4 regions of the Bacillus sp. GW821-FHT11D08 genome follow, and region 2 is predicted to be linked to each of the others. Evidence: riboswitches for the same ligand, from Rfam matches in the RefSeq annotation. Region 2 holds a riboswitch; each other region holds the start of a gene.
The links. A riboswitch is a leader RNA that binds a small molecule or an ion and turns the genes downstream of it on or off. The one in region 2 is predicted to bind S-adenosylmethionine.
Positions count from the first base shown of each region.

Region 1: linked by a shared signal. The riboswitch ahead of AC1RRX_RS12850 (2-hydroxyacid dehydrogenase) and the one ahead of AC1RRX_RS04345 (bifunctional homocysteine S-methyltransferase/methylenetetrahydrofolate reductase) in region 2 are both predicted to bind S-adenosylmethionine.
Region 3: linked by a shared signal. The riboswitch ahead of metK (methionine adenosyltransferase) and the one ahead of AC1RRX_RS04345 (bifunctional homocysteine S-methyltransferase/methylenetetrahydrofolate reductase) in region 2 are both predicted to bind S-adenosylmethionine.
Region 4: linked by a shared signal. The riboswitch ahead of metE (5-methyltetrahydropteroyltriglutamate--homocysteine S-methyltransferase) and the one ahead of AC1RRX_RS04345 (bifunctional homocysteine S-methyltransferase/methylenetetrahydrofolate reductase) in region 2 are both predicted to bind S-adenosylmethionine.

Region 1 covers NZ_JBXARS010000005.1:298,385-306,388, reverse strand. Annotated here, with positions in the region: gene AC1RRX_RS12865 (hypothetical protein) at 1-83, shown strand, start outside; gene AC1RRX_RS12860 (RbtT/DalT/CsbX family MFS transporter) at 115-1,362, opposite strand; gene AC1RRX_RS12855 (FGGY-family carbohydrate kinase) at 1,410-2,876, opposite strand; gene AC1RRX_RS12850 (2-hydroxyacid dehydrogenase) at 2,869-3,885, opposite strand; SAM riboswitch class I at 4,007-4,099, opposite strand; gene AC1RRX_RS12845 (molybdopterin oxidoreductase family protein) at 4,247-6,310, shown strand; partial or broken gene AC1RRX_RS12840 (hypothetical protein) at 6,392-6,644, shown strand; gene AC1RRX_RS12835 (hypothetical protein) at 6,688-6,912, opposite strand; gene AC1RRX_RS12830 (MarR family winged helix-turn-helix transcriptional regulator) at 7,110-7,688, shown strand; gene AC1RRX_RS12825 (hypothetical protein) at 7,681-7,962, shown strand; gene AC1RRX_RS12820 (SMI1/KNR4 family protein) at 8,002-8,004, opposite strand, start outside.
Region 2 covers NZ_JBXARS010000002.1:149,580-157,583, reverse strand. Annotated here, with positions in the region: gene AC1RRX_RS04360 (BMP family lipoprotein) at 1-410, opposite strand, end outside; gene AC1RRX_RS04355 (CvfB family protein) at 581-1,477, opposite strand; gene AC1RRX_RS04350 (YajQ family cyclic di-GMP-binding protein) at 1,577-2,068, shown strand; SAM riboswitch class I at 2,169-2,290, shown strand; gene AC1RRX_RS04345 (bifunctional homocysteine S-methyltransferase/methylenetetrahydrofolate reductase) at 2,380-4,221, shown strand; gene AC1RRX_RS04340 (GNAT family N-acetyltransferase) at 4,304-4,744, shown strand; gene AC1RRX_RS04335 (pentapeptide repeat-containing protein) at 4,940-5,566, shown strand; gene pdxR (MocR-like pyridoxine biosynthesis transcription factor PdxR) at 5,581-7,023, opposite strand; gene AC1RRX_RS04325 (LysE/ArgO family amino acid transporter) at 7,149-7,757, shown strand; gene AC1RRX_RS04320 (DinB family protein) at 7,811-8,004, shown strand, end outside.
Region 3 covers NZ_JBXARS010000003.1:522,604-530,607, reverse strand. Annotated here, with positions in the region: gene AC1RRX_RS09545 (ABC transporter permease) at 15-827, opposite strand; gene AC1RRX_RS09540 (ABC transporter ATP-binding protein) at 802-1,584, opposite strand; gene AC1RRX_RS09535 (ABC transporter substrate-binding protein) at 1,596-2,600, opposite strand; gene AC1RRX_RS09530 (alpha/beta hydrolase family protein) at 2,739-3,512, shown strand; gene AC1RRX_RS09525 (DUF2584 domain-containing protein) at 3,570-3,812, shown strand; gene pckA (phosphoenolpyruvate carboxykinase (ATP)) at 3,855-5,438, opposite strand; SAM riboswitch class I at 5,636-5,775, shown strand; gene metK (methionine adenosyltransferase) at 5,945-7,147, shown strand; gene asnB (asparagine synthase (glutamine-hydrolyzing)) at 7,291-8,004, shown strand, end outside.
Region 4 covers NZ_JBXARS010000002.1:361,661-369,664, forward strand. Annotated here, with positions in the region: gene AC1RRX_RS05575 (MFS transporter) at 6-1,190, opposite strand; gene yeiL (transcriptional regulator YeiL) at 1,272-1,943, shown strand; gene metE (5-methyltetrahydropteroyltriglutamate--homocysteine S-methyltransferase) at 1,992-4,280, opposite strand; SAM riboswitch class I at 4,364-4,518, opposite strand; gene AC1RRX_RS05590 (S8 family peptidase) at 4,658-5,617, opposite strand; gene AC1RRX_RS05595 (STAS domain-containing protein) at 5,837-6,670, shown strand; gene thiX (HMP/thiamine ABC transporter permease ThiX) at 6,716-7,477, opposite strand; gene AC1RRX_RS05605 (ABC transporter ATP-binding protein) at 7,452-8,004, opposite strand, start outside.

The DNA.
Region 1 (8,004 bases), on a different contig from region 2:
ATCGTTTCAAACAATTTCACGAAAACAAACAATCGTTACGTGAACAAATTCAGCGCTTTGCCGGGTTTCTTCAGCAGCTGTAAAAAAACGCCCCGAATTTTCGGGGCGCTGCTGTTAAGAAGCGTATTCAGGCAATGCTTTATTGTGTTTTGCCGTTTTCTCTTCAGGTATTTTGATTTGATTGGTCAAGATTGCACTTACGAAATAGAGCGCTGCGAAAATCCATACAACGCCTTGTGCGCCGACAAGTCCGATGAACGCCCAGGCAAGCGCAGGGCCGACAAATGCCGACAGGCCCGCAGCCAGATTTAACACAGACATGGCAGCACCTTTATCGCTGCCGGCCGCCGTCGGCACGATAGCCCCGATCGGAACGAACCCGGCGAGGAGCCCTCCCCATATAAAACCGACAATGCTGACGAAAAGCAAGTTCCCATGTGATACAACAGGAGCATAATATAATAAAAGAGTAAAAATGCCGCAGCCCACTCCCCCGAACCACATGACAGTCTTTTTCCAGCCGAAGGCATCGCCGACTGCGCCGAAGATTAAGTTAAAGACGATATTTCCGAGAAAGATCGTTCCCCAAATTTGAAGCCATACATTTGTAGAAATGCCGTGCTGCGCCATATGCATCGGAAGAAATACCGGAAATCCGTATGTACCGATGCTGTTAATGATCCGAATGATCCCCCCAGAGAGCACGCGCGGATTTTCAGCAAGGATGGTGATTCCCTTCATTAATTCCTGCGCCTTTTCCAGCTTATCTGCCTTTTTCTTTTCAAAGCGGTCCCTATTTAAAATCAAAGCAAAAAACGCGCCGAGGCAGACCCAAAAAATTGAACTCCACAGTGTATTCAAATAGCCGAAGGATTTGATGGCCCAGCTTGAATACCAAGCACCGAATACAAACATCCCGCAGCAATATGCAATCCAGAACCAGCCGACCGCCGTACTGAGCCTGTTTTTCGGCGACCGGTAAATCACCCATGTCAAAAAAGAATAGGCAAACAGCGGATAACCCAGCCCTTTAATAAAATACGTGACATACATCACCGGCAAATTAAGATTTTCAAATCCGTATGCGATAAATGCGGCTGTTCCGATAACGTAAAACAACAGCCCCATAAACATCGTCCGCTTTGCGCCGAAGGCTTCGAGGCAGACCCCTGAAAACCAAGACGCCACAGCGAGAGAAATACCGTAAACTGTAAACAAGGATGCTGATTGCTGTACCGTCAAGCCGTTTTCAACTAAAAACGGGCTGAGCCATCCTTGTTCAAGGCCGTCCCCCATCATAAACAGCACGACTCCCAAAAATCCCCATGCGAGCTGTTTTGGAATTCCTATTTTATTAAGCATTTTTGTTCCTCCTCAGCAATCTTTCATGTTGTCATCTCATCCCCAAGTCAGGCTTTCACCGCCGGCTGAAAATGAGTAAATAATTTTTGCGTATGTTTCCATTCTTCATATAGGAAGAGATCCGTCTGATCCGCTTCCGGCTCAATTACCTTTGTGCGGCTCGAAAGCTCTGCTTTCACACCGAGAGCTTCGTTGCAAATCATCGCCGCTCCCATTGCGGATGCCTGGCTGAACCCCTCTCTCTTATAGATTTTCTTTTGGAGAAGGTTAGCAAGAAACTGCGTCAAAGCATCACTTTGGAAACCGCCGCCGCACACCTTCACATCATCTTGTGAAAAGGAAGCCACCTCTGTTAACGCCTCATAGTTCCATTTGATTGAAAAAGCGATTTCCAGCAGTGCGGCTTTGACAAAATGGGCTCTGCTTAAGTTTTGGGACAGCGGAGCGTCAAAAATAAATCCGCCTTTTGCCAGTGCGTTTTTCTCAGGCGATAAATAGGAGCCTAACGCAGAAATACAAGCATGATCATGTTTCGGCAGACTTGCGATTTCCCGTTCCATAACGCCGTAGGATTCATTCGGATAAAAAATGGATTTTAATTTTTGATAATTGAGTCCTGTTACACCCGGATTCGTTTCAAGAAGCCATTGACCTTCTTCTGTATGGCAATTCAGCCATGCATTCTCTAAACTTTCGGTTCCGGTCTCCGCTGTTATCTTTGTAATCGGCGTCGTCGTGCCGGATACGATGACGATATCTCCCGGCTTTGCATCTGCACTTTTGATGGCAAGCTGTGTGTCTCCCCCGCCTGCAATCACAGGCACTCTTTCAGAAAGGCCGAGAACCGCCGCTTTCTTAAACGTTAACATTCCGACAACCGTCCCAGATCGGACGAGTGAAGGAAGAATGGCAGAAGGCACACCGAAGATGTTGCATAATTTCTCTGACCACGCCTTTTTCCTTACGTCAAACAGCAGTGTTTCAGCAGCCTGTGACGGTTCATAGCTTAAAATACCGCTCAGCTCAAATGTCACCCAGTCACTGATGCTTGTGATGTACTTCACTTCTTTCCATAAAGACGGCTGTCTAGCTTTTAATCCGACAAGTTTCATGGCGGAAAATAAAGCGCTCGGAAGACGTCCGGTTTGCTGATGCACTTCTTCTATTGCCTCAATCCCGTCTTCCCATTCACGCCCTCTGTTATCAATGTTGGGCAGACCGAGAAATGCCTTTTTACCTTTATTGATCAGAACAATTCCCTGCCTCTGGCTTGTGGAGGTGATTCCGATTAATGTAATATGTGGGCTTTTGGCAATAACCTTCCTTGCCATAGCGCTGATTTGCGTCCATAATCTTTCCGGTGAGAAATATCGTCCGTCCGGATAAAGCGGATCCGTCACATATTCAATGTCTTCCCTTTCAAGCGCGGTCACTTCGCCGCCGGCAGTCACGACCGCGACTCGCGCATTCCCCGTCCCGATGTCAAATACAAGGTAGCCTTTTTGTTCAGCCATTACAGCCTCCTCCTTCCGTTTCAAGTTCTCTTTTGTTATAAAGTTCACGTATTGAGCAGGTTTGATCTTGTTTCCATTTGAAAAGCGCTTCATTTAAAATCTTCACATGATGATCTTCCACTTCAAATGTTGCGCCCGCTAAATGGGGAGTCGCTAATACATTAGGCAAAGAGATCAATTCATAATCAGAAGATTCTGGCGGTTCGTGATAAAACACGTCAAGGATCGCTCCCTTAATCCGCCGTTCTTTCAGCACCCGCAGCAGCTCTTCCCTGTCTGTAACCACCGCTCTTGACGTATTGACAAAAACAGCTTCCTGTTTCATCAATTGAAAGTGCCGGGCGCCGATAAGGCCGATGGTTTCTTCTGTACGCGGCAAGTGAACGGAAACAATATCACTTTCAGAAAATACCCGTTCAATCGTCGTTTTTTCATACTCCCGGTTTTCATGACGGACAAATGGATCATAGTAAAGCACCTTGCAGTCAAAAGCGGCCAATAGCCGGGCGATTCTCTGTCCGACGGCTCCGAAACCGATAAGGCCGACTGTTTTCCCCGTCAGCTCATTTCCTCTGAATTTGACGTAAGCCTGCAAATAATCACCATTCCACTTCCCGTCTTTCAGCCACTGATGGGAAGAATACGTATGACGCAAAAATGAAATCACATTTCCGATAAACATTTCAGCAACAGCCTGGGCATTGCGGGCCGGTGTAAAGAAAACGGGGATTTTTCTTTTAGTCGCCGCCGCAATATTCACGTTAGACGGCATTCCTCTGCAGACACCGATAAAAGCGGAATCAGGCAATATGTCAATAACACGCTCAGACACCTCATCAAGTTCAGTGATAAGCCCCGACGCGTTTGTCTCTTGAATCATTCGGATCAATTCATCTTCCCGATAGGCCCGGCCGTGCTTCTTCCACGGCCGGTGCACAGTCCGGCCGAACAGCTCAGTCAGCTCCTTCAGCCCCTCGTCGTGATATGGTGCGGTAATTAAAACCGTCATGGTGCAAAACATCCTTTTCACATAAATTTTTTCATAAAAAAATCTCTTTCCCCAAAGAAGGAAAGAGATTCATATACCGTCTTTATGCGCTTGAAGCGCACAAATATGTATAGATCATTCTTTCCTATCTTTCAAGCATACGCTTGCTGGAATTGGCACAATAAATGTTGCCGAGGTTTCGTAGGGCCAGTCCCTCCACCTCTCTGGATAGAAAATAAAATGATGAAATTGTCAGGCTGTTTAAAAGAATAAACTCATCATAGAAAAGTCTTTCCGTGATGTCAACACTTTTTTTCTGAATTGACGTTCGATTTTGAAATGTTATAATGCTTACAATATAAACAAAGAGGAGAAATGGGCTATGAATTCTGCTGCAAAACAGCCGAACGGGGTCTTTAAGTCGGTATGCTCACTAGACTGTCCCGATCAATGCGGCTTGCTTGTGACAAAAAAAGACGGAAAAATCGTTAACATTCAGGGAGACCCCGATCACCCGGTCACATCAGGGAATATTTGCAACAAAGTCAGACACATGGCTGAGCGTATTTATGATGAGAAACGCATAACCGTTCCGTTAAAACGGATCGGTAAAAAAGGTGAAGCCGCGTTTACGCCTATTTCCTGGGAGGAAGCGATCAATACGATCAGTGCGCGCTGGAAAGAGCTTATTGCCGAAGAAGGAGCGGAAAGCATTCTTCCGTACAGCTTTTACGGCAATATGGGAAAACTGGCGGCAGAGGGAATGGACCGCCGTTTTTTCCATCGTCTCGGAGCGAGTCATCTCGAACGGACGATCTGCAGCAAAGCCGGATCTGAAGGCTATAACTATACAATGGGTGAAGGAGCGGGTACTGATCCGGAAGAGACCATACATGCAAAGCTCTTTATTTTTTGGGGAATCAATGCCGTCAGCACGAATATGCACCAAGTCATGATTGCCCAAAAAGCCCGGAAAAAAGGGGCTAAAATTGTCGTTATCGATGTACATAAGAACCAAACCGGCCGGCTTGCCGATTGGTTTATTCCCATTCGCCCCGGCACAGATGCCGCACTCGCCCTCGGTATCATGCATGTCTTATTCGACGAAAACCTTCACGATGAAGCATTTCTCACAGAATACACCGAAGGCAGTGACGAATTAAAAGCGCATGTTAAACACTATGATCCGGAAACGGTTTCTGCTATTACAGGCGTTAAAGCCGACGATATCAGACGCCTTGCGAGAATGTACGGGGAAACCTCCCCTTCCCTTATCAGGATCGGAAACGGCATTCAGCACCATGACAATGGCGGAATGATCGTCCGCACCGTTGCCTGCCTTCCGGCTGTTACAGGACAGTGGCTCAACACCGGAGGAGGCGCAATCAAGCACAACAGCGCGGTATTAAACTATAACAGACAAGCGCTCCAGCGGCCTGATCTGCTTTACGGCAGGAAGCCACGATCATTTAATATGAACAGGCTCGGAAGCGTTCTTTTAGAAACAAAACCGCCCGTGCGCTCCCTGTTTATTTACGGTACGAATCCCGCAGTGGTTGCGCCGGAAGCGAATAAAGTCAGAAAAGGCCTGCTGCGGGAGGATTTATTTACAGTCGTTCACGATCTGTTTTTAACGGAAACCGCCAAATACGCGGATATCGTGCTCCCTGCTGCATCCGCTTTGGAAAACACGGATTTTTACACGTCTTACTGGCATCATTTTATTCAGCTGCAAAAACTGGTGATCGAACCCTACGGGGACAGCAAATCGAATACGGAAGTGTTCCGTTTGCTTGCCGGAGCAATGGGATTTACCGAGCAGGAGCTTCAGGATTCCGATGAAGAATTGATCAGACAGGCGCTGGACTTTCCCGACAATCCGTATATCGAGGATATTGATTACGAATCGCTCTCACGCCATTCCTTCATGAGAGCCAAACGGAAAAAACCGCTTTTTCCGGGTAAGCTCAAAACACCGAGCGGAAAAATTGAATTATATTCTGAAAAGATGAAACAGGACGGTTATCCGGCGCTGCCGACGCACATCCCTCTTGAGAGCGATGGCGATTTTCCGCTTTTATTTGTCCCGGGACCGAATCATAATTTTTTAAATTCGACATTTTCGAATAATGAAAAACACGTAAAACTGGAAAAAGCGCCAAAGCTTTTTATTCATACAGAAGATGCTGTACGCCGGAACATAGAAGACGGGGAAACCGTTAGAGTTTGGAATCACCGCGGAGAGTGTGAATTGACAGTTTCGGTCGGCGAACAGGTGCTTCCCGGCGTTGCAGTCAGCCAAGGTCTTTGGGCCGATATGGATGATAAAAAACAGCTCGTCAATTCGCTCACGCCCGATCGGCTGGCGGATATGGGCGGAGGCGCTGTTTTCTTCTCCGGAAAGGTGCAGGTGGAAAAGCTCAGCAATCAAAACCGTCCGCAATAAACGCCGGGCGGTTTTGATGAAGGCTGAATCCTTTCGGCCGGCTTCACCGTATAAAAAGTGATAACGTTTATTGGAGGTTTGCTGTATGGATATCATACCGGCATCGGAATCACTTTAGCCGGATATTTCATCGGAGACGGATTGAAAAACTTTAAATCACCTGATCCTCATGAAGACACTGACCACATTCTCATTAATGGGAGTAACCAAGGAAGAAGCGAAACAAATCGTGCCCGACACCTCTGACATTCCGCATATCACGAGAAACGGAAAGCGGTATGTACAGAAAACTGCATTAAGAGAATGGCTGACTTCCATGCTGGAAAAAGAATAACAGCTGCCATGAAAAGCGGGAAGAGTTTGTCTCTTCCCGTTTATTAAGATTCGCCGCCCTGCCTCTCTTCAACCCCAAACATACGACAGATATCATTCTTACGTAACGAAACATCCCCTTCTTTAGATTTCAAATAAAACCCTTTCTTATATAACCGTATGACTTCCTCATATGTAAGCTCATGACGAAGGAGCGCCATTAAACGCCCGTCTTTTTCATCTTGTTTATTGAACCATTCATACTGTTCTGACCAGTTCACTTTCTGCATGTCAAACACCTTCTCACTTTGTATTAATGCCTTTTCGCATTCTTTTACTTATTACCCCTTCTGTAAACACTCCGACTGCCTGTGACATTTTTGAAAACAGCCGTAACCCCTCCAATTAGTCACCATGTTGACTTGTTCCCCATTTCGTTGTATATTATAATTGTCAACATGGTGACAATTAAGATAGGAGATACCTTATGGATATTAATTTATTAATGAAGGAACTGCATGTTATGCAACAAAGTTACGCATCATTATTTTCGGTTGTCAATAAAGTGCAGGCTCGGGGGGACGAATACTTAGAAATGTTGACTTCCCGACAGCACATGACTCTTATTGCTATTGCCCATTTACCGACGGAAGATACCACACTTATGAATATCGCTAAAAAGCTGGGCACAACAAAACAAACCGCTAACAAATTAATTTCAAGCCTCGCGAAAAAAGGATATGTTCACACTGTGCCAAGCAAACTGGATAAACGTGCAATCAATATTGAGATTACCGCTGAAGGAAAAAAAGCGTTAATTTCCTGTTCAGAAAAATCCACCTATTTTTTAGCGGATATGTTTCATGACTTCACTACTGATGAAATTGAAACATTCTGGAGGCTATTGCAAAAACTTTATCGTTTTGATGGTGAAGAACAGGATGGTTTTGAAGAAAAAGCACATTTGAAAGTTGAAGATCAGGCACAATTCATCTCAGATGACTATGAAGAAAAAATCATGGCTGAATTTTCAAAACGGCGATATGGGAGTGCAGACGATGAATAATATGCTTTATCGAAAAGTAAAAGAAACAGAGGATAAGATGAAGGAAAAATGCTATGAGCTGAAAGATAAAATTGATCAATTTATTTCTCATGCCAAATATAAAATTCATTGCAAACATAAACTGGACCGAGCCGGCAATTATATATCAATTGCCATTGGACTCTTTATCCTAACTGCCTCATGGCTGACCGCAACACAATGGCTGCTTTGGATAGGCGCGGCGAGTATTTTGAGTAATGCCTGTTTGCTCATTATAAAGCCTGTTAAAAATTGAAAATCTGAAAAAGGCTCTCTAATAGAGAGCTTTCTTTTATTA
Region 2 (8,004 bases):
TCCTCTTTAAACGTGACGGAGGTGACATTATCCAGGCCTGATACGGAATCAATCAGCACAAACCGCTGCTTCGGATATTTTTTAGCGACCTTTTCTAAATCCGCCTGCATGCTGTAACCGAGCCCCACAACAAGGTCATTGCCTTCCCGGACAAGCTGGGTCAGTCCTTTTTCGTATGTACCGGTGTCTTTTATTTCCCGATAGTCAAATGTGATGCCGAGCTCGTCTCTCGCTTTCATCAAACCTTGAAAGCCTGAATCATTAAATGATTGGTCGCCGAGGCCGTTGTCTGTCAGCATGATGCCGATTGTTTTCGTTTTTTCGGCCGCCGTTTCCTCAGATTTGCCGGCACATCCCGCCGTGCTGAGCGCAAGCAGCAGTACAGCCGCAAATATCGCCATTTTTCTCATTGAAACTCTCCTTTTGTTTTTTTCTACAGTTATATATCGGTTCGGATGTCAGAATATTTTATTTCAATAAAATATGTATGTTCGGCAGGATGTTAAACAAATGAGGGTATAGGAGCTTTTGAGAAAATAAAAAACATCGGTTTTGGTTCACCGATGTTTTTGCAGAAAATTTATTGTTTTTCGTATGTCCAGCCGTCTTCCTGATAGACCTTGCCGTTTTTCATCAGATGCCCGAGCGCCCGCTTAAAGGCGGCTTTGCTTAAATGAAACCGTTCGCGGATATCGTCAGGATGGCTTTTGTCTCCGTAAGGCATCGCGCCGTTTCTTGATCTCAGATAGGTCAGAATTTCTTCCGCGTCAACCGAAAGCGCATCCTGCTTTCTCGGCAGCAGGGACATGTTGACGGAGCCGTCTTCCTTCACCTCGATGACACGCCCTGTCACGCGGCTGCCGAGTCTCGGCTCTTCTTTTCTTTCTGAAGGGTGAATAAACGCGCGGATGCCTTCATCGGTAATCAGAAAAGAGCCTGATGCAATCAGTCTGTACACCGTGCCCGTCAGGTCTTTATTCATGACGTCTTCCCCTGCATCCGTAAATAATTCACTGATGATATCCTCAGGCGCCGGCTTGGCAAACATGCGCCCGCGGCTTGTCACCTTCAGCATGCAATACAGTCTGTCTCCTTTTTGCGGCCAGACGGATTTGTACGGAGGCAGGTGCTCCGTTGCGACGAGCGCGTCTTTTGACAGACCGACGTCGACGAATACGCCCATATCTTCCACAGCGTCCGTCACTTCCACCCATCCGTAGTCATAAAAGCTGATGAGCGGCTTTTTCATCGTCGCCGCGAGTCTTTCCTGATGATCGACGTAAATAAATACGTCCACTTCATCTCTGTCTTCGATATCCTCTGTGATTTCACTGTTATGTAAAAGAACCGTATCCTCGCCGTCGGTTAAAAAATAACCGAAATCGGTTTGGTGATCTATACTAAGCGTGAGCTGCTGCCCTGGTCTCATGTTATCGTCCTTCCTGATTCGCCCGTATGAGGCTGATGTTTTTCTCATTTTTTCCAATATGCATAAATTCATGCTTTATGCTGTTGGACATTTCTCTTTATTCTACTATAATCAACTCATAAGTGAAATGTTATAGGAGGTTTTCTCATGGCAAAAGAAAGTTCTTTTGATATTGTATCCAAAGTTGAATTTCCCGAAGTGCAGAATGCGATTCAGATGACGCTGAAAGAAATCGGCACGCGCTATGACTTTAAAGGATCGAAAAGCGATGTAACTTTAGAAAAGGAAGAACTTGTCCTGATTTCTGATGACGAGTTTAAACTGAATCAGCTCAAAGATGTGCTGAGCGGCAAGCTGATCAAACGGGACGTGCCGACGAAAAACATTGAATACGGCAAAATCGAAAATGCATCGGGAGGCACGGTGCGCCAGCGTGCGAAGCTTGTACAGGGCATTGATAAAGACAACGCCAAAAAAATCAACGCGGTGATTAAAAACTCCGGCTTGAAGGTCAAGTCGCAGATTCAGGACGACCAAGTGCGCGTCACCGGAAAAAATAAAGATGATCTGCAGCAGATTATTGCAGCCGTCCGCGGAGCAGACCTGCCGATTGACGTTCAATTTATTAATTTTAGATAAATTATGTGATTCCTATTGATTATTGTCTCTATTTTCGGTAAATTTGGAGAAAGGGATTTTCACAGTTAAGTTTTGGAAACCCATGACAATTACATGAACGTTCTTATCAAGAGAAGCCGAGGGACTGGCCCGACGACGCTTCAGCAACCGGTGTAGTGGTTTACCCAAACCATGACCAAGGTGCTAAATCCAGCAAGCTAAAAACAGCTTGGAAGATAAGAAGAGAGACAAATGATTACAAAGTCTTCTTCTTAAGAAGACTTTTTTTATTTCTCTTTTTTCCTTGCTGAATGTGACGAAGGAGGCAAACAATGGGACTATTACAAGACTTAAAAGAACGGATTTTAATCGGAGACGGCGCGATGGGCACTCTCCTCTATTCCTACGGCATTGACAGATGTTTTGAGGAACTGAACGTATCAAAGCCCGAAGAGATCAAGCGGATACATAAGGCTTACGTGGAAGCCGGGGCAGACATCATCCAGACAAATACGTACGGCGCGAATTTTATTAAGCTCTCAAGATACGGACTTGAGGACGAAACGAAAAAAATCAATCAGGAGGCGGTCAGAATCGCGCGCGCTTCCTCAGACGGCGCTTATGTATTGGGAACGATGGGCGGCATCCGCACCTTTAACAAAAACGCCTACAGCCTGGAGGAGATTAAACGCAGCTTTCGGGAGCAGCTTTATTTATTGCTGCACGAAGAGCCGGACGGTCTGCTTCTGGAAACATACTATGATTTAGAAGAGGCGCGCGAAGTGCTGAAGATCGCGAGAAAAGAAACGGAACTTCCGATTATGCTGAACGTATCCATGCACGAACAGGGCGTGCTGCAGGACGGAACGCCGCTTCGGGAAGCCCTCAGGTCCATTGCCGATCTCGGCGCTGACATAACGGGAATCAATTGCCGGCTCGGCCCGTACCACATGATTGAAGCGCTCACCGAAGTGCCGATTTTCAGTGACGCTTATTTATCGGTCTATCCGAACAGCAGCCTTCCGTCTTTAGAAGAAGGCCGGCTTGTTTATGATACGGACGATGCCTATTTCCGGGAGAGCGCCGTACAGTTCCGCACTCAGGGCGCGCGCATTATCGGCGGCTGCTGCGGTACGACGCCAAACCATATCAGAGCCATGGCTGAAGCGGTCCGCGGCCTTTCCCCCGTCACTGAGAAAGAAGTGAAAATCAGACGGGAAGAAGAAGTCATCTCAGTCAGCAACGAACGAATCGAACCGGGTTTAAACGAAATCGCCGCTCAAAAACGGTCAATTATCGTAGAGCTTGATCCGCCGAAAAAATTGAATTTTGACAAATTTCTGCAAGCGGCGGCTGAATTAAAAGAAACCGGCATAGAAGCGCTGACGCTCGCCGACAATTCATTGGCGACACCGCGGATCAGCAATGCAGCCTGCGGTTCATTGCTGAAAGAGCGCCTTGATATCCGTTCTCTCGTTCACATTACATGCAGAGACCGCAACATCATCGGCCTTCAGTCACATTTAATGGGGCTGGATACGCTCGGGCTCACCGACATTTTAGCCATCACGGGTGATCCTTCAAAAATCGGCGACTTTCCAGGGGCTACCTCCGTCTATGATTTAACGTCCTTTGACTTGATCAGGCTGATTAAACAATTCAACGAGGGCATTTCTTTATCAGGGAAACCGCTCGGCAAGAAAACGAACTTTTCCGTAGCCGGAGCATTTAATCCGAATGTCCGCCATCTCGATAAAGCAGTAAAACGGCTGGAGAAAAAAATCGAGTGCGGAGCTGACTACTTCGTGTCCCAGCCTGTCTACTCGGAGCAGCAGCTCATTGACATTCATCATGAAACGAAGCATCTCAAAACACCGGTGTATATCGGAATCATGCCGTTAACGAGCAGCCGCAACGCAGAGTTCATCCATCATGAAATCCCGGGCATTAAGCTGTCAGACAGCATCCGCGAAAAAATGGCGCTCGCCGGCGAAGACAAGCGGAAGCAGAAAGCCGAAGGCCTCGCCATCGCCAAGTCGCTTCTCGACACGGCGTGCGAACTGTTTAACGGAATTTATTTAATCACCCCGTTTCTCCGTTCTGATTTGACGTCAGAGCTTGCAGCTTATATTAAGCAAAAGGATGAAAAGCGGGCTGATGTATATTTGCATTAACGCGGAAGAGGCCGCCTGATATGACAGGCGGCTTTTTCATGGTACGATACAGAAAAAGAATCAAGCAAAGGAGGATTTTTTCATGGTTGAAGTAAAACCCATCACCGCAGAAGACACATACGCGATCAGACACAGCGTGCTGCGCCCCCATCAGACGATTGAGGATTGTAAATATGATCAGGACAGCGTCAAAGGAGCCTTTCATCTCGGAGGTTTTTACGACGGGACATTGATCAGCATCGCTTCTTTCTACCCGCAGAACCAGCAGGCTTTACAGGCAGCGCCCGCCTATCAGCTGCGCGGCATGGCGACGCTTGAGGAATACCGGACGCAAAAAGCGGGAAGCACGTTAATCGCCTATGCAGAACGAAAACTGGCAGATATGGGGGCGGCGCTTGTCTGGTGCAACGCCAGATGTCACGTAAAGGGATATTACGAAAAGCTCGGCTGGAAAAGCACGGGCAGCCCCTTTGACATACCCGGCATCGGCCCGCATGTGATCATGTATAAAGAACTCGCCTGAAACAGACAAATGCCCTTGGGGACATGTCTCTAAGGGCATTACCTTGAATGTCACGCCTGCTTTTATATGCGGTACTATTGACGCCCTCCCGCTTTTTTAATACCCTTTGTACATTACACAACAGCAAGGATGGCAGGCAGAACGATATCTGTCAATTGCCGTTTTCAGCTATTAATTCAGAAAAGGAAGTATGAGATGAATACGATCCAAAAACCGAAAATCCCGAAAGAATTGCCGGTGCTTTCTTTCACAGAAGCGCTTCAGGACGACCTCATAAAAGAAGTCGCCATAGAAAACGCCGTCGTAAACAGCAAACTGGACGGCCTGCGCGCCGAAAAAGTCATTTTCAGAAACACCGTTTTTACGGATGTCTCTTTCAGACATATGGAATGTACGGATGTCCTGTTTGACAAATGTGATGTCTCAAACGCTGATTTCAGCGGAAGCATCATCCATAGAACGGCGTTTCAGCATTCAAAACTTCTCGGCTTGAATCTGGCGGATTCCGCCATGCGTCATGTACGGTTTGAAGACTGCCTCGCAAATTACAGCTCCTTCAGCTATTCCAATATGAAGCATGTCCGGTTTGACACGTGCGCTCTTACAGAAAGCGAGTGGAATGATGCCGTTCTTGAATACACTGATCTTGACGCCTGTGATTTGAACGGCTCAAATTTTATCGGCACGTCTCTTTTTAATATGGATATCAGCACGTGCACATTTGATCATCTGCACGTCTCACTTGAGAAGCTGAAAGGATGCCGCATCTCTCCGGCGCATGCCGTTACATTCGCAGAAGCGCTCGGAGCCATTGTGACGTGATCTTTTATCTTTTATCAAACGAAACGGCGGGCGATGTCCGCTATCGTTTGAATGCCTTTTTCCAAGTCCGGTAAGGATGCGTATGAATAGGAAAAACGCAGGCTTTGCCGGTCTTCGGGAAGATAGAGAGCTCCCGGATTGATCAGCACGCCGGCCTCCAAGGCACGGGTGAAAAGCGTCTGAACGGCGATTGCTTGATGAAAAGTGACCCAAATATAAAAGCCCCCCTCCGGCACACGCCACTCCGCAATATCTCCCGCGTATCTTTCAAGAGAACGCAATGCCGCATCTCTTCTGATTTTGAGTTCCTTTCTGAGACGCAAAAGGCGCGCTTCATAGCGGCCGCTTGACAGCCATTGACATGCCGCCCATTGAGATAAAGCACTGGAGCCGTAATCCGTCTGCATTTTAATATCGGCGAGCCTGTCTGCAACCGGCTCAGGGGCGACGACCCATCCGATGCGCAGACCCGGGCTTACGGTTTTTGACAGCGTGCCGATATACAGCACATTCCCCTCACCGTCCATCGATTTTAACGGAAGCGGCGGTTCTTTATCGATCCATAAATCACCGTATGCGTCATCTTCAATGACAGGCAGGCGGTGATTTCTTGCGAGCGCGATGAGTTCCTTCCTCCGCTTGAGTGACATCACCGTTCCGGTCGGATTATGGAATGACGGAATGGTGTACAGCAGCCCTGCTTCGTATTGCCGCCGGTAAGCGGGAAGATGATCCGTTTTGATTCCACTCCCATCCATCGGCACTCCCTTAAGCCTGACGCCCGCTGATTGAAACACACGCAGGGAATGGAGATACGACGGGTTTTCAGTCAGCATGACGGAGTTTGGTTTTAGCAGCCCGATTGAAATGAGCTGAAGCGCCTGCAGTGCGCCTGAGACGATTACGATGGATGCCGGGGACGCGTGAATCCCCTTTGTTTTCAAATGTTCCGCGACGCTTTGCCGAAGCTGCAGGCTGCCCTTCGGTTCTTCATAGCCGAGCGCAAAAGTGTTAGTTCCCGCTTCACGGAACAGTTCGGCCATCTCCTGCTCAGGCAGCAGCTCTTGACTCAGTTCACCCGTCCCCAGCCTGATCAGATCCGGACGCGGCTCGTTTTGATTAATGGCCTGAATCAAGGATGAATTCGGCTGATGACTCCCCGATGTAACGTATGTGCTCCAATCAAGGGGCTTAGCCGCTGCCATGATGCTCCACGTATTGTTGACGACCTTAGTGCCTCCCCCTCTTTTTCCTTCCAGAAGACCTTGGGCGATTAACTCATCAACTGCTGCCGTCACTGTGCTTCGGTTGACCTGAAGCTCCTCGGCGAGCTTTCTTTGTGAGGGAATTTTCGTGCCAATGGTCCATTCGCCATGAAGTATTTTTTCTTTTATATGCTGTTCGATCTGGAGATAAAGCGGTATGTGCGACTCCCGATCCGGACGCCAGCTGTTCATACGTCATCCCTCCTTCTTTATTTATTATACATTTGGCTGGTTTAAGTACCAGCCAAATGGCCGGAGACATCAGCACACAGTGCGGCTACAATGAGATTTAGTTGACGATTGGAGGGTTTTACGATATGAATGCCATTCTTCACGGAGTGATGCTCGCTTTCGGCCTTATTTTGCCATTGGGCGCGCAAAACGTGTTTATTTTTCAGCAGGGAGCCTGGCAAAAACATGTGTGGCAGGCGTTTCCCGCAGTGATTGCCGCCGCGGTATGCGATACGATTCTCATCAGCGCGGCCGTCGCAGGCGTGTCAATGATTATTGCAGAGATTCCCGTTTTTCAGACCGTCATGCTTATAGGCGGCTTTTTGTTTCTCAGTTTTTTAGGCTGGCAGACTTGGAGAAGCAAACCGCAGGCCGAACAGGCGAGAAAAACGATTTTCACGGCAAAAAAACAGGCGGTCACGGCCGTCATGGTATCCCTTTTGAACCCGCATGCGATTTTGGATACCGTCAGTGTCATCGGCACAAGCTCCGCCGCCTATCCGGGAATTGATAAATGGCTGTTTGCCGGTGCTTGTATCGCGGTTTCCTGGGTATGGTTCGCCGGACTGGCATTCGCGGGACGGCTCGTCCAAACGGCGGATACAGGAGGCCGGCTCCTCGGCATCCTGAATAAATGCTCGGCATTGGTGATGTGGGGTGCTGCTTTTTATTTTGCTGCGCTTTTGTTTCGATAAAAGGAATTCGGCCAGGCCATGTTGAATGTACCGGAAGAAGAGGGGGAATTGGAATGTCAGACATTTTAAAGCTGTATCACTACCACAGATGGGCAAATGAGCAAGTTATTCAGCATCTGAAGACGCTGCCCGCGGTCAGCTTACAGCAGAAACTGAAAAGTGTTTTTCCGACTGTGAACGCCGTGCTTGTGCATATATACCGGGCTGATTACATTTGGCTTCACGTGCTTTACGGAGAAACTTTCGA
Region 3 (8,004 bases), on a different contig from region 2:
CGCACGGGTCTTTTTTAAATTTTTCCATTCGTCCATTTTCTTTCTAACAGTTCGACTCCCTGATACATCAATGTCGCAAAAATCGCGATGATCAGAAGGCTTAGGAACACAAGAGTGAAATTGAAGACCTGGAATCCGTAAATGATCATGTAGCCCAGACCTTTTTCGGAAACGAGAAACTCGCCGACGATGACACCGACCCAGGATAAACCGACGTTCACTTTAAGCGCGGAAATAATCGCGGGGGCGCATGCCGGCAGAATGACTTCTTTAAACATGATGCTTCTTTTCGCTCCGAAGGTTTTCATCACCTTAATATAGTTTTCATCCACTTCCTGAAAAGCCGTAAAGACGACGATTGTCGTGATAATGACACTGATGACTGCTCCCATGGCGACAATGCTTGTGAAATTCGGTCCGAGTGCCACGATGAGAATCGGTCCGAGTGCGACCTTCGGCATCGCGTTTAAAATGACGAGGTACGGGTCTAAAACCCGGGCGAGCCTGTTTGACCACCATAACAAAGCGGCGAGGCATGTGCCGAGGAGCGTGCCGAGCAAAAAGCCGAGAACGGTTTCTCCTAAGGTTACGCCGATGTGCGCCGCAAGGGATCCGTCCGCAATCTTTTCAACTAAAAGCCTGCAAACGGCGGAGGGTGAGCTGAAGATTAACGGATCGATCCAGCCCGCCCTGCTCGATATTTCCCAGCCGGCAAAAAATACGATGAAAATGGCGGCCTGATACGCACGGATCCGGAGCTTTTCTTTTTGGTGTCTTTTCTTAAACTGCTGATGAAGCTGTTCAATCGTGCCGCTGCTGTTTTTCAAGGGAATTCAGCTCCTTCCATATGGTTTGAAACAGCGGCTGAAAGGCCGGATCCTGACGCGCGTCAAACGGATCTAAAGCCGCGAGCTCCTTAGGCACGGTGAATATTTGGTGGATGGTGCCCGGCTGATTCGAAAATAAATAGATCGTATCGCTCATGGCGATGGCTTCACCGATATCGTGGGTGACGAGCACGGCGGTTTTTTGAAAATCCTTTAATGTTCTGAAGACAAGGTTTTCCAAAGAAAGCTTCGTTTGAAAGTCCAGCGCGGAAAACGGTTCATCAAGGAGCAGCAGTCCCGGGTCCGGTGCAAGAGTTCTGGCAAGTGCCGCCCGCTGCCGCATCCCGCCTGACAGCTCTTTCGGGTATTTCTTTTCAACGCCGATTAATCCGAGCTTAGGCAGAAGGCTGAGAACTTCAGCTCTTTTTTCTTCTGTTAATGTTTTTGAAATGTGTAAACCGAGCAGCACGTTTTCCTCAATTGATTTCCAAGGAAATAAATAATCCTGCTGAAGCATATAACCGATTTGGTGTTCTTTATGGTTCGGCACGCTTCCTTCAATCAGCACCCGGCCTTGCGCAGGGGTGATAAGACCGGCCAGAATGGACAGGAGTGTTGTTTTTCCGCATCCGCTCGGTCCGAGAAAGGAGATGAAATCCCCTTTTTCAATCTGAAAATGTATATCTTTCACGGCGGTTGTCTTTTCTTTCAGCGAGAAATAAGTATGTGTTACATGATCCACATGTAAAAAAGACATTCATGTTCCTCCTATTGTTCTGAGGTGACTTTTTTGGCGATTTTTGTGTTGACGAGTTTGCTGTACGGAATGTGTTTCGGAAGCTCTCCGGCCTCATCCATAATAGATTGAAGCTGTTCCCATTCATCCTTTTGCAGAACTGGGTCTGCAGAGAATGACTTTTGTTTTTTATATCGCTCTATTGATGTTTCGATAATGGCCGGATCGGTATCGGCAAATTCCTTCTGAATCGTTTTTGCGATGTCTTTGGCCGGATGGCTTTCCACCCATTGCTGGGCGCGATAGATGGCGCGGGTGAATTTTTCCGCCGTCTTTTCATTGGTTTTCAAATAACTTTCTTTTGCCATAAAGGTTGTGTATGGCATTTGGCCGGAAGCTTCTCCGAAGGATGCGACGATATGGCCGATGCCTTCTTTTTCAAATTGGGATGCCGTCGGTTCAAACAGCTGCACATAATCACCCGTTCCGGATGCGAATGCGTTGGAAATATTGGCGAAATCAATGTTTTGAACGAGGTTAATGTCTTTTTTCGGCTCTATGTGATTCTTTTTCAGGACGTACTCACCGGCCATTTGGGGCATGCCGCCTTTTCGCTGGCCGAGAAATGTTTTTCCTTTTAAATCGCTCCATTTGAATGATTTCTCATCCTTCCGTGACACGAGAAATGTGCCGTCCGTCTGCGTCAGCTGCGCGAAGTTGATGACCGGATCTTTTGCTCCCTGCGCCTCCACGTAAATGGATGTTTCAGAACCGACCAGCGCGATATCAGACCCGTTTGACAAAAGCGATGTCATTGTTTTGTCTCCGCCCCATGTTGTTTGAAGTGACACTTGGAGCCCTTCTTTTTTAAAGAAACCTTTTGCTTCAGCGACATACAGAGGCGTATAGAAGATGGAGTGTGTGACTTCCGCCACCTTTACCTTTGTCAGACTTTCTTCCTGTCTGCAAGCCGGAAGAATGAGCAGGAAAAAGGCGCATATGACAAAAACGCAGCCCGTTTTGAGCCATTTGTTCACGGTGTAACCTCCTTGTTTTAAGCGTTAAAATAACCTTTTCTGCTTTACATATCGTATGATGGGTATAAAAAATGTGTGAGTGCCCATATTCAGGTTGGGAAAGAATAAAAAAACTGATGATATAAGGAGGCCATTGTTTTGCTGGCAGAAAAGAAAAGGTTCCCGTCTCCGAGTCCGCATATCCGCCTCTTTGAGGTATGCTATGAGTCAGAAGGGCTGAAGGTAAAGGGGCTTCTTGCCGAGCCTGCGGCGCCGGGAACATATGACGGTTTTTTATATTTGCGCGGCGGCATGAAAAATGTCGGCATGGTACGCCCCGGAAGAATCGTTCAATTCGCTTCCCAAGGCTTTGTCGTGTTTGCGCCCTATTACAGAGGCAACCAGGGCGGCGAGGGAAATGAAGATTTTGCGGGAGAGGACAGAGAGGACGCGTTTTCCGCTTTCCGCCTGCTTCGGGAGCATCCGAACGTCAGAGAAGGGCGGGTGCATATTTTCGGATTTTCCCGGGGCGGAATCATGGGGCTTTTGACCGCGATTGAAATGGGGCATCAAGCGGCTTCGCTCGTATCATGGGGCGGTGTGAGCGATATGGTGCTTACTTATGAAGAGCGGAAGGATATGCGGCGGATGATGAAGCGGGTGATCGGAGGCACGCCGAAAAAGGTGCCGGATGAATACAGATGGCGTTCGCCGTTTGAAAAAGCAGACCGCATTCAGGCCCCTGTGCTGCTCATCCATGGAGAGAATGATGAGAATGTTTCGATCGAACACGCCCGAATGATCGAGGACAAGCTGAAAGAGGCGGGGAAACCGGTGGAAACTTGGTATTACAGCGGTTTTACGCATTATTTTCCGCCGCAGGAAAACAGACGCATTGTCCGGCGGCTGGCGGAATGGATGAAGACACGGTAAGATGCCTGATTTATGATATGATAATAAAGAATAAGAGAATGAAAGGGGATTTTCATTTTGGGAATGCCTGTTGAATTTAATACCATGATTGTGACAAAAGGCAATGAAAAACGGATAGAGGAAAATATCTTTTTATTGGAGAAAGAGGGCTACCGCGTCTATCCTCTTGATATTCCGATGGACGTGCGCAAAACGAAAACCGGCGAGAAATCCGGCACCGGCGAGGTCCAAAAGCTCGAATGGGCGAACGGCCGGACAAGCATTACATACAGACTCACGTCGCTCCATTCGACAAACTGAAAAAACAAAAGCCGAGGGCATAAACGCCCTTGGCTTTTTTGATTACACGAGAGGTCCGCCGGCTTTGGCAATCGAGTCCGCATGGGAAAACTTTTTAAAGTTTTCTTTAAACTCATTGGCCAAAAACAGCGCTTTTTCGTTGTATGCTTGTTTATCGCTCCATGTGTTTTCAGGCTGAAGAACTTCATCCGGAACGCCCGGAACATGAACGGGACTGCGCAGGCCGAAAATGCTGTCTGCCGTCATGTCAGTCTGGTTCAGTCTGCCTTCAATAGCGGCCTTGACCATCGCTCTTGTATACGAAAGTTTCATCCGTTCTCCGACTCCGTACCCTCCGCCGGTCCAGCCTGTGTTGACCAGGAAGACTTGAACGCCGTGTTCGTCGATTTTATGCCCGAGCATTTCGGCATATACATGCGCCGGAAGCGGAAGGAACGGTGAACCGAAGCACGTCGAGAAAGTCGTTTGCGGAGATGTCACGCCGCGCTCGGTTCCCGCGAGTTTACTGGTGTACCCGCTTAAGAAGTGATACATCGCCTGTTCCTTCGTCAGTTTGCTGATCGGAGGAAGCACGCCGAATGCGTCCGCCGTTAAAAAGACGATCGCCTGCGGATGGCCGGCAATGCTCGGCTGCACGATATTGCCGATCATCTCAATCGGATATGCGGCTCTTGTGTTTTCCGTGTAGAAGGAATTGTCGTAATCCGCTTCACCCGTTTTTTCATCAAGCACGACATTCTCAAGAACAGACCCGAAGCGGATCGCACGAAAAATCTGCGGTTCTTTTTCCTCGCTCAGATTGATACATTTAGCGTAACATCCGCCTTCAATGTTGAAAACGCCGGAATCTGACCAGCCGTGCTCGTCATCGCCGATCAGTTTGCGGTCCGCATCGGCTGAAAGCGTCGTTTTCCCTGTGCCGGAAAGGCCGAAAAACAGGGCGACATCGCCTTTTTCACCGACATTGGCTGAGCAGTGCATCGGCAGTATATCCTGCTGCGGAAGCAGGAAGTTCATAATGGAGAATATTGATTTTTTCATTTCTCCGGCGTATTCGGTGCCGCCGATTAAAATGACGCGCTTTTCGAAAGAGACAATGATAAATGTTTCCGAATGCGTGCCGTCCGTCTCCGGATCTGCTTTAAAATGCGGAGCTGAGAGAATGGTGAAAGGCTGCGCTTGCGTGTCTCTTTCATCCGTCTCCGGTCTGATAAACAGCTGGCGCGCGAATAAATTGTGCCACGCAAATTCATTTACGACCGTAATCGGGAGTCTGTATTTTTCATCCGCTCCCGCGAATCCTTCAAACACAAACAGTTCATCCCGCTGTTTTAAGTAGCTGACGACTTTGGCGTACAGCTTTTCAAACGCCTCTTCAGAAATGGGCTGATTCACCGCGCCCCAATCAATTTGATTTTCTGTGCTTTGTTCACGGACGATAAATTTATCTTTAGGTGACCGGCCTGTATATGCGCCGGTGGTGGCGCGTACGGCGCCCGTTGATGTCAGCGTTCCTTCATTTCGGCTGATCACTTTTTCGGTAAGTTTTGGAGCCGATAAATTATGATGCACATTCGGACTTGCAAGTAATGCTTGAAGATCTGCGGTTAAATCAACTAATTTCATAAAAACCTTCCTTTGCCGGTTTATTTGTATTTCGCTGAATGTGGAATTAGTATAACATATATCTGAAAATAGTCTATACTATTTGCGGTTTTTTGTTTGTGTTTTTCCATTGCTTCCCGAAATAAAGGCGCGTAATCGCTTTAATTCATATTGACACTTTCCGCCCTTTTACGATAAGATATTTCATTGAGCGGATACTCTTATCCCGAGCTGGCGGAGGGACAGGCCCGATGAAGCCCAGCAACCGGTTTCTCTGTAAAAAAGCAGGTGAAAACACTGTGGGAAACCAAGGTGCTAACCTGATGCAAGGTTTAATATTTTCCTTGAGCGATAAGAGTGAAAGGCACACAGACCAAACCCTTTCCTCGAGTGGAAAAGGTTTTTTTATTTCATAAAATATGCCAATTAACATTCTCTGATATAGTATGACATTGTATTAAGAGGGAGCGAGTTCCGTATCATATGAAAAGGTCTTGCAAAAGATCTTTTTTCAGGAGGAAAAGTGAATGAGTAAAAACCGTCGACTATTTACATCTGAATCTGTTACTGAGGGTCATCCGGACAAAATCTGTGACCAAATTTCTGACAGTATCTTAGATGAGATTTTAAAAAATGACCCGAACGCGCGCGTGGCCTGCGAAACATCTGTAACGACAGGACTTGTGCTGGTAAGCGGAGAGATTACTACATCAACATACGTTGACATTCCGAAAACAGTCCGTGAAACGATTAAAGAAATCGGCTACACACGCGCCAAATATGGATTTGATGCGGAGACTTGCGCTGTTTTAACATCAATTGATGAACAGTCTGCGGATATCGCAATGGGTGTCGATCAGGCTCTTGAAGCGCGTGAAGGCACAATGAGCGATGCTGAAATCGAAGCAATCGGAGCGGGAGACCAAGGCCTGATGTTCGGTTATGCGTGTAACGAAACGAAAGAGCTTATGCCGCTTCCGATCTCTTTGGCGCATAAATTAGCCCGCCGTTTGAGCGAAGTCCGCAAAGAAGACATTCTTCCGTACCTTCGCCCTGACGGCAAAACGCAAGTTACCGTTGAATATGATGAAAACAACAAGCCGGTCCGCATCGACGCGATCGTCATTTCAACTCAGCACCACCCGGAAATTACGCTTGAGCAGATTCAGCGCAATCTGAAAGAGCATGTCATTAATCCTGTCGTGCCTGAGGAACTGATCGATGAAGAGACAAAATACTTCATCAATCCTACGGGACGTTTCGTAATCGGCGGACCTCAAGGTGATGCGGGTCTGACCGGCCGTAAAATCATCGTTGACACATACGGCGGATATGCACGCCACGGCGGCGGCGCATTCTCCGGTAAGGATGCGACGAAGGTAGACCGTTCTGCGGCATACGCTGCGAGATACGTAGCGAAAAACATCGTGGCAGCAGGTCTTGCTGATTCTTGTGAAGTGCAGCTTGCATACGCAATCGGCGTGGCACAGCCTGTTTCTATTTCCATCAATACATTTGATACAGGAAAAGCTTCTGAAGAAAAACTGATCGAAGTCGTACGGAATAACTTCGACCTGAGACCTGCCGGCATTATTAAAATGCTTGATTTGCGCCGCCCGATCTATAAGCAGACAGCTGCTTACGGCCACTTCGGACGTCATGATGTGGATCTTCCTTGGGAGCGTACTGACAAGGCGGATGCGCTTCGCAAAGAAGCACTAGGAGAATAATTTTATAGCCGCTTACTTAAGCGGCTTTCCCTTTTTGTAGATGCTGCCATGCTTATTTTTTACATAGCGTGAAACCAATGGCGTAACAAAGCGTCTATAAAAAGGGGGTCCAATTAGAAAATTACACTTATGGAGGCTATACTATGTGTGGATTTGTCGGTGTTTTTAATAAGCATCCATTAACTCAAACCGCAGATCAAGAAGAGCTAATCAAACAAATGAACCAAATGATCGTTCACCGCGGTCCTGACAGCGATGGGTATTATCATGACGAGCACGTCGGATTCGGCTTCAGACGGCTCAGTATTATTGACGTAGAAAACGGCGGACAGCCTTTATCATATGAAGACGAAAAATATTGGATCATTTTTAACGGCGAAATCTATAACTACATTGAATTGAGAGAAGAGCTTGAAGCGAAAGGCTACACTTTCAATACAGATTCCGATACCGAAGTGCTCCTTGCGACATACCGTCATTATAAAGAAGAAGCTGCTTCAAAGCTTCGCGGAATGTTTGCGTTTTTAATCTGGAACAAAGCTGACCGCGTCATGTACGGCGCGAGAGACCCGTTCGGCATTAAACCGCTGTATTACACAACCATCGGGGACAAAGTATATTTTGCATCTGAAAGAAAAAGTTTAATGGCCGCTCAAAACGGCATTGATCTTGATACAGCTTCTTTACAGCAATATATGTCTTTCCAATTCGTTCCTGAACCGAGCACGCTTGACGCTGAAGTGAAAAAAGTCGAGCCGGGCAGCCAGTTTACGATCCGTCCGGAAGGCGACATCGCGTTTAAAACATATTTCAAAGCGAACTTCAAGCCTGTTCAGTCTGATGAAGATAAATTGGTG
Region 4 (8,004 bases), 210 kb from region 2:
GATGGCTATATATCTTGTGCGTTTCCTGCAAAAACTCTCTTTTTCATTTCAAGTTTTCTGTATAAAAGGGCGAGAAGCATGGATGGGATCGTACAAACAATCATTCCGATAAAGGCATACCGGGGTTCAATTTCATATAAAAAACCTCCGAAAATAGTAAATACCGCAGTGCTCCAGCTGAGAGCAAGCGCTGAATATATGCCTTGGGCTTTCGGGATTTGCGCGGGTGAAATATTTTTAATTAAGTATTTCATAAATGCATAGTGTCCCATCGCGAATGAACAGGCATGCAGCGTCTGCGCAATACAGAAAATGATGACATGAGGAAAGGCAAATACGAGTATCCAGCGTACGGTAGCACCAAGCGCCGCCAAGGCGAGCAAAGAGCCTGCCGTAAATTGATGAAAGTATCGGTCAGCGATTGCAAAGAAGATAATCTCCGCGATAACGGCGATGTTGATAATGATTCCGATGGCATATGCGGGGGCATCGATTTCCTGCAAAAAGAGATAACCGTAATTGTAATAAGACGCGTGTGCCGCCTGCAGTAAGATAACGATTGCGAGCACCAGACCGAAATATTTGATGCGGAATAAGGCAAACATGCCCTCTTTTCTTGCGCGGTCTGTTTCCGGCCGTTTTGAAAGAACAGCTGGCGCATGCATAAAGCTGAGGCATGCGAATATCAGGGTGCCCAAAAGCAGTGCCCATAAAATCGCTTGATCTCCGAATATACCTGTAAAGACGGACAGGATGACGCCGGCTGAAACAAAACCCGCGGACCCCCACTGTCGGCTTGTCCCATAGGCCTTTAATTCGTTATGCTGTACAAGGACGCCGCAAGCGCTGTCTAAAGCAGGCATTAAAGCAGGGTAAAACACATGCAGCACTAATGTGACAAGAAGCAGGCATTGAAAAGAATCAGCGGGAATATAACATAAAAGTGCGAGAAGCGTCCCGGTTCTGGCGCCGTTTAATAAGGCTTTGCTGCTGAATTTTCCTGATAAATAAGGGAAGAAAAATAATGTGGAAATCCCTCTTGCCGCCAAGCCCAGGCTCATAATGAAACTGGCTTCGGATACGGAAACCCCTTTTATATGCACCATCCATCCCGTCCAATAGGGCAGAAAAACACCCCATGTCATAAAAAAACTAAAAAAATGCAGACTCATCCAGCGATATGCTTTCATTCCCGTTCCTCCTTTAATTGGCATGTTATCATGTAAAGACATAAAGACAATATGAGATATCTCATATTTTTGGGGTGGACGATGGAAATTTATAAAGGCGAGAAAAAGCGGCATCAGTTAAAAAAACACTCAATCGCGCATTTATTCTCTTTCCCCGCTGAAGAGTTTATGGAAGTGCGCGAATATGAGCGGGACGAATGGATTATTCAAGAGGGCAGGAGGCCTGACTTCCTGTTTTACGTGCTTGAAGGAAAAGCGAAAATATATGTAACCCACCAAAACGGGAAAGTTTCTTTAATTAATTTTATCAACAAAGATGATTACATCGGAGAGATGGAACTATTACATGAAGTGTATTACACAAAAGGAATTCAAGCCTCAACGAAGACTGTTTGTTTTGCTCTGCCTATTTACCGCTGCCGCGCGCAATTGCTGCAGGATGCGAAATTCCTGCGTGAATTGGCTAAGTTTTTAAGTGCTAAGGCAACGCTTATGGCTTCGAAATATTCACAAAGTCTGGCGTTCCCGCTTGAAAACCGGCTGGCCGATTTTATTTTGCAGACGGCTTATAAAGGGGGTTATAAAGAGAAGCACGTAACGGTCTGTGATTATTTGGGTGTATCTTACCGTCATCTCTTGCATGTGCTGACGCAATTCTGCCAAAAAGGGTATTTGCAAAAAGAAGGGCGGGGCTATCAAATTAAGCAGCATGATTCACTAAGTGAACTTGCGAAGGCGCTGAAGAATAAGTAGCACGCCCAGAAAAAACAGCCACCCGTAAGTTACGGATGGCTGTTTTCATTATACAAGCTGAGCTTGTTTTTTTCGTGCCTGTTTCGCGGCGTCGACCATATTTTTTAATGCAGCAACGGTTTCTTCCTGCTGTCTTGTTTTCAGTCCGCAGTCCGGGTTTACCCAGAAGCGGTCAGTCGGACACACTTCAAGCGCGTCATCAATAATTTGATAGATTTCTTCAGTTGCCGGCACACGCGGGCTGTGAATGTCGTATACACCGAGTCCGAGGCCTTTCACGTAAGGATGTTCTTTCAAGTATTCTAAAAATCCTCCGTGGCTTCTGCTGTGTTCAATTGTAATGACATCCGCGTCAAGATCATTGATCGTATCTACGATATCTTCAAAGTTGCTGTAACACATATGCGTATGAATCTGCGTCTCATTTTGCACAGAAGACGTCGTTAACCGGAATGCTTCTGCGGCCCAAGTTAAATATTCATCCCAATCCTGCGTTTTTAACGGCAGTCCTTCGCGGAGCGCGGGTTCATCCACTTGGATAATCTGAATACCGGCATCTTCAAGCGCTTTTACTTCTTTTCTGAGGGCAAGCCCGATCTGGAAGGCGATTTCTTTTCTTGAAATATCCACACGCGGGAATGACCAGTTTAAGATGGTGACAGGTCCCGTCAGCATGCCTTTCATGTGTTTTTCCGTCAGCGATTGGGCGTAGACCGTATCTTTTACCGTCATCGGTTCGATAAATTCGACATCTCCGAAAATGACAGGCGGACGTACGCAGCGTGAACCGTAAGACTGCACCCATGCATATTTCGTAAAGGCGAATCCGGCCAGTTTTTCACCGAAGTATTCGACCATGTCCGTCCGCTCGAATTCTCCGTGAACGAGCACGTCTAAGCCGATTTCTTCCTGAATGTCAACCCAGCGCTTCGTTTCCGCATTAATAAAGGCTTGGTACTGTTCATCCGTCCAATCTTTTTTCCGCCATTTTTGCCGTGCGCTCCGCACCTCTGCAGATTGAGGGAAGCTTCCGATTGTCGTCGTCGGCAGAAGGGGAAGACCGAGTGATTCATTCTGCAGCGCCAATCGTTCTTCAAAGCTTGCCGGCCGGGAGAAATCTTTTTCCGTCAGCTGATTCAGCTCTTCTTTTTGAGCTGAGTTCGCTCCTGTTGCGAATGCTTTTAAAGCCTTAAGTGCCGTTTTTGATTCTTCGATCTGCTCACTGACGGCCGCTTTGCCGGACAGAAGCCCTTCTTTTAAGACGCCGAGTTCCGCCAGTTTTTCTTTAGCGTATGACAGGCCGTTCAGCAAATCCTTTTCAAGATGCTCGTCAGGGTGTTTCGCCACCGGCACGTGCAGAAGGCTGCTTGAAGGCTGAATCCATAACTCCTCAACATCAGCGTGGCTGAGGATATCCAGAGCTGCATCAAGGCGTTCTTCAACATCGATTTTCCAAATGTTGCGGCCGTCGACCACACCGGCTGCCAGCACTTTATCTTTCGGGAAGCCGTGCTTTTTCAGCTGATCAAGGTTTCTGCCTTTATCATGCACGAAGTCAAGCCCGATTCCCTGTACGGGATAAGAAACGAGTTCTTCATATGCATCAACCGAATCGAAGTATGTCTGCAGAAGGACATTCAGTCCTGAAAGCTCTTTTGTGATCGCTTCATAGAGTTCTTTTGCGGCACGGACGTCTTCAGAAGAAGCTGTCACAAGGGCCGGCTCATCGATCTGAACCCATTTTACGCCTTCAGCTTCAAGTTCTTTCAGCAGCTGAACATAAAGAGGAACAAGGCGTTTTTGAATCGCTTTCGCTTCTGATTCTTCGTATCCTTTCGCAAGTGTGACGAATGTGTACGGACCGACGATGACAGGTTTTGTTTCCGCTCCGAATTCTTCTTTGATCCGGCGGTAGTCGTCAAGCTGTTTGTTTCTCGTCAGACGGAATTCAATGCTTTCGTCATATTCAGGGACGATGTAATGGTAGTTGGTATTAAACCATTTCGTCATTTCACTGGAAACGGCGTCTTTTACACCGCGGGCAATCGCAAAGTATGTATCAACGGGATCCGTGATGCTGCGGAATCTTTCCGGAATCCAGTTAAAGCTGACGGCGGTATCAAGCACATGGTCATAATGGGTGAAATCAGAGACCGGCACGATATCGATATGTTGGTCAAGCTGTGTTTTGACAGCTGATAAGAATAAACCGTCAAGTTCTTTAAGAAACGTTTCTTTGTCAGTGTTTCCTTTCCAATAAGCCTCAAGCGCTTTTTTCCATTCTCTGTTCAAGCCGATTCTCGGAAAACCGAGGTTCGAAGTTTTGATTGTTGTCATTAAGTTTCCTCCTTTAAGTGAGATGTAACAAAAAAGCCTCTTTCTCATGAGAGAAAGAGGCTTTAACTTCAAAATGCAAGCCTCTCTTATCTCTCAGATCACGTCTGATGGAATTAGCACCGTGCCTTATGAGACAGTCGTCTCGGCGCAAAAATCACGCGCCCCATTTCACAATGGAATTACGGTCGGTTGCTGTTGGGGTCAAAAGGCCAATCCCTCGCCCAACTCTCGATAAGAGAAAATATTTCAATTTTTTTGAAAAGTTACATCATTTGTTGGTTATCTTATCAGTTTATTCAGATCACTGTCAATAGAAAATCTCACATTTTAAAAATTGGTGATGTGACAAGCTGATCAATCATTATATGAGAAAAATATCAGAAAGACAGCAGCTGTGCCTGTTCGGCTCTTTCCATCAGCACTTCAGGCGCGTCTAAATACAGGAATCCGTTCCCGGCCAATGTTTTGGCGATGTCCAAAGGAAGGGTCCGCCGCACGAGCTGGGCGTAGACTTCAGCCTCAGAAAGCGTCCGCTGAAACGCGTCCTGTTCAAGCCCTTTTATTAAGGCAAGCGCTCCGCTCACATGCGGGGCGGCCATTGAAGTGCCCGTCAGTTTCCCGTATTTATGGTTGGGAAGGGTGGAGAGAATATTTTCTCCCGGAGCCACCAGGTCAATCTCTTTATTGGCGTTTGAAAATTCAGACGATTTACGGGCGATTGAGACTGATCCGACTGCGATCACCTCGTTGTAAGCGGCTGGATACGACAGTTCCTCTGTACGTTCGTCTCCGTCGCCTTCGTTTCCTGCCGCGCAAACGACCAGAACACCGCTTTTTACCGCATTTGTGACGGCTTCTTTCAATTCAGGCACATCGCTTGGCCCGCCGAGTGACATGGAAATAATATCGGCCTTTTGTTCAACGGCGTAGTTGATGCCGTTAATGATCCATTCGTATTTGCCGCTGCCGTTTTGACCGCCGAGAACTTTAACGATTAAAAGGCTTGCTTCCGGCGCGACACCCGAAATTCCGCCGTTTGAATCATTGGCGGCAATCGTTCCGGAAACGTGTGTCCCGTGTCCGTTATAATCGGAAATCGCGTCTTCTTTGCCTCCGTCATCATCGGTGAAGTTTTTCCCGCCGACAATCCGGTCTTTCAAATCAGGATGATTGATGTCGCAGCCTGTGTCAAGCACCGCGATTTTAATATCCTTGCCTTTAAACCCTTTTGCCCACAACTCTGGCGCCTTAATCACTTTAATCCCCTCTGGAAGCTCGTTCACCTCCATGATCTGTTCATCCGTGACATAAGGAATCAAATGCATTTCACCATTCATAAAAAAGCCCTCCTTTTTTATGCTTGCGAGTGGATACAAGGGTGTTGCTACTATTTTATGGCAGAGCATGCCGGCCGGAAAGAGTCATTTGAAGCATTTTCATAAAAAAGGCGTAATCTATCGCACTAAAAAATTTCAAATAAATGGATAGTTTAACAGCTTTTATTTTCATTCATGATCCGCTGACGGTATAATTGGAAATGGGAAAGGAGAAGAGATATGAAGATAAGTGAAGCATTATACAACTATTTTTCAGAACAAGTGGATCAAATTGCGAAAGAGTGGATCGAAACGATGGAAGATTCGGATCCGAATTCGATTTATTCTTTGACAAATCCCGTCATCACAGAAGAACTGACGGAGCAGGATAAAGAATTTTACCGGCATATTAATAAAATGTATATCATGCCGAAAAAAGAATTTTTAGAAGAGTTCGAGCAGTGGGTGATTGAGCTTGCGAAAGACCAGAAGCATCTGGATACTCCCGTACAGTATGTGGTCCGTGAATTCATGAGAAACCGGAGACTATACATCAGTTATTATGATGCGTTTGCCGATAAACATGAATCTTCGTTTGCACAGGGAGAAAGGAAGAAATGGGAGAATTTAATTGTACAAGTATTTGATTTTACGATTTACACGTTTGTCGATCATGCCGAGCATAACTCAAAAATGCAGCTGAATGCGCAAAGAGAAATGATTTTGGAGTTAAGCTCGCCGGTTATCACGCTGAGCAAACGGACGGCGCTGCTGCCGCTTGTCGGCGATATTGACACGGAGCGCGCCAAATTCATTCTTGAAAATACGCTGAGCACATGTGCAAAACGGCTGATTGAACATCTGTTAATTGACCTGTCGGGTGTAGTGGTTGTCGATACGATGGTGGCGCATCAGATTTTTAAATTAGTTGAGGCGCTGAAATTGATCGGCGTCACGTCCACTTTATCCGGAATCAGGCCGGAAATCGCTCAAACCGCCGTACAGCTCGGCATTAATTTCTCAGATATTACGATCAAGTCCAATCTCGCTCAGGCTCTCAATTATCATCAATAACATACATAACAAAACAGGCTGCCGAATCACTCCGGCGGCCTGTTTTTATACAAACAACAATGAAATGAGCCAGCTTGCGCCGAATAACAGAAGCACGAGCAGGAAAAAGCACCAGTCGGCGCGGCGCACGGTAACAGTTCTGTAAAACGTGCGGTTTCGGCTCCCCGTAAAGCCTTTAGATTCCATCGCGATCGCCGTGCGTTCCGCCTTTCTGATTGCGCCTGCCAATAGCGGAATGGTGAAGCGCCTGAAGGCGGAGAGCTTTCCTTTCAGCCCGGAATCAGACCCCGCGCCCCTGATTCTGTGCGCCTGCCGGATGATCAGGATTTCATCTTTCAGAAGAGGGAGAAACCGGAACCCCGCGATAACGCCGTATGCAAGCTTGGGCGGCAGCTTACACTGCTGAATCAGACTGAGCATGAACAGAATCGGATCGGTTGTGAAAAGAAACATCATCGACAAAGCGGAAAAACATAAAATACGAAACGCGATAGAAATCCCGAGCGCCGCGTTATCAATGTTGACGGCAATCGGCCCGAGCTTAAACAGCAGGTTGCTTCCGGTTGTCGGGACGTTTCCGAATACGGCGGCTGTCCATAAAGAACCGAAGGCCAGAATGACAAACGGAATCGTGAACAGCAGCCATTTTTTCAGCGGCACACGCCCCGCCGAGAGGACGCCTCCCGCAATGATGATATAAAACAAAGCAGGGGTGTACGGATTATAAATAAACGACAGCATAATGACGCATAACAATACAGCCGCCGCCTTTATTGACGGGTTAACAGCCTCCAGCCGCAAGTTCATTTCTCCGCCTCCTGTCGTGTTTCATCCATTCATACCGCAGCGGTAAAGCCAAATGCGCCTGCTCGGCGATCCCGGTGTTATCAGAAAATAAAGCGTCGGGAGTTCCCCGGAATACCAGTTTCGTGCCGCAGAGCACAAGGATCGTGTCGGCATAATCTGAGACGAGTTCCATATCGTGTGTCACCATCAAAACAGCCGTTCCTTCCTTTTGAATCTCACGGAGCATTTGCATACACTCCCGCGCCGTTTTGGCATCCTGTCCGAAAGTCGGTTCATCAAGCATCAAAACGTTCACATTGTGCATAAGCATCGTTGCGACGCTGAGCCGGCGTTTTTGTCCTTGGCTTAAAGAAAACGGATGCTGTGAGGCATGGCGTCTCAGGCCGAATCGGGTTAACAGCTGAAGAGCTTTCTCCTTTGCGGCTCTGCTGCTTTCAAAACCGAACATCAGCTCTTGAATGGCGGAATCTGTGACAAATTGGTGTTCAGGATTTTGGAAAACATATCCGATCAGCCGCCGCAGCTCT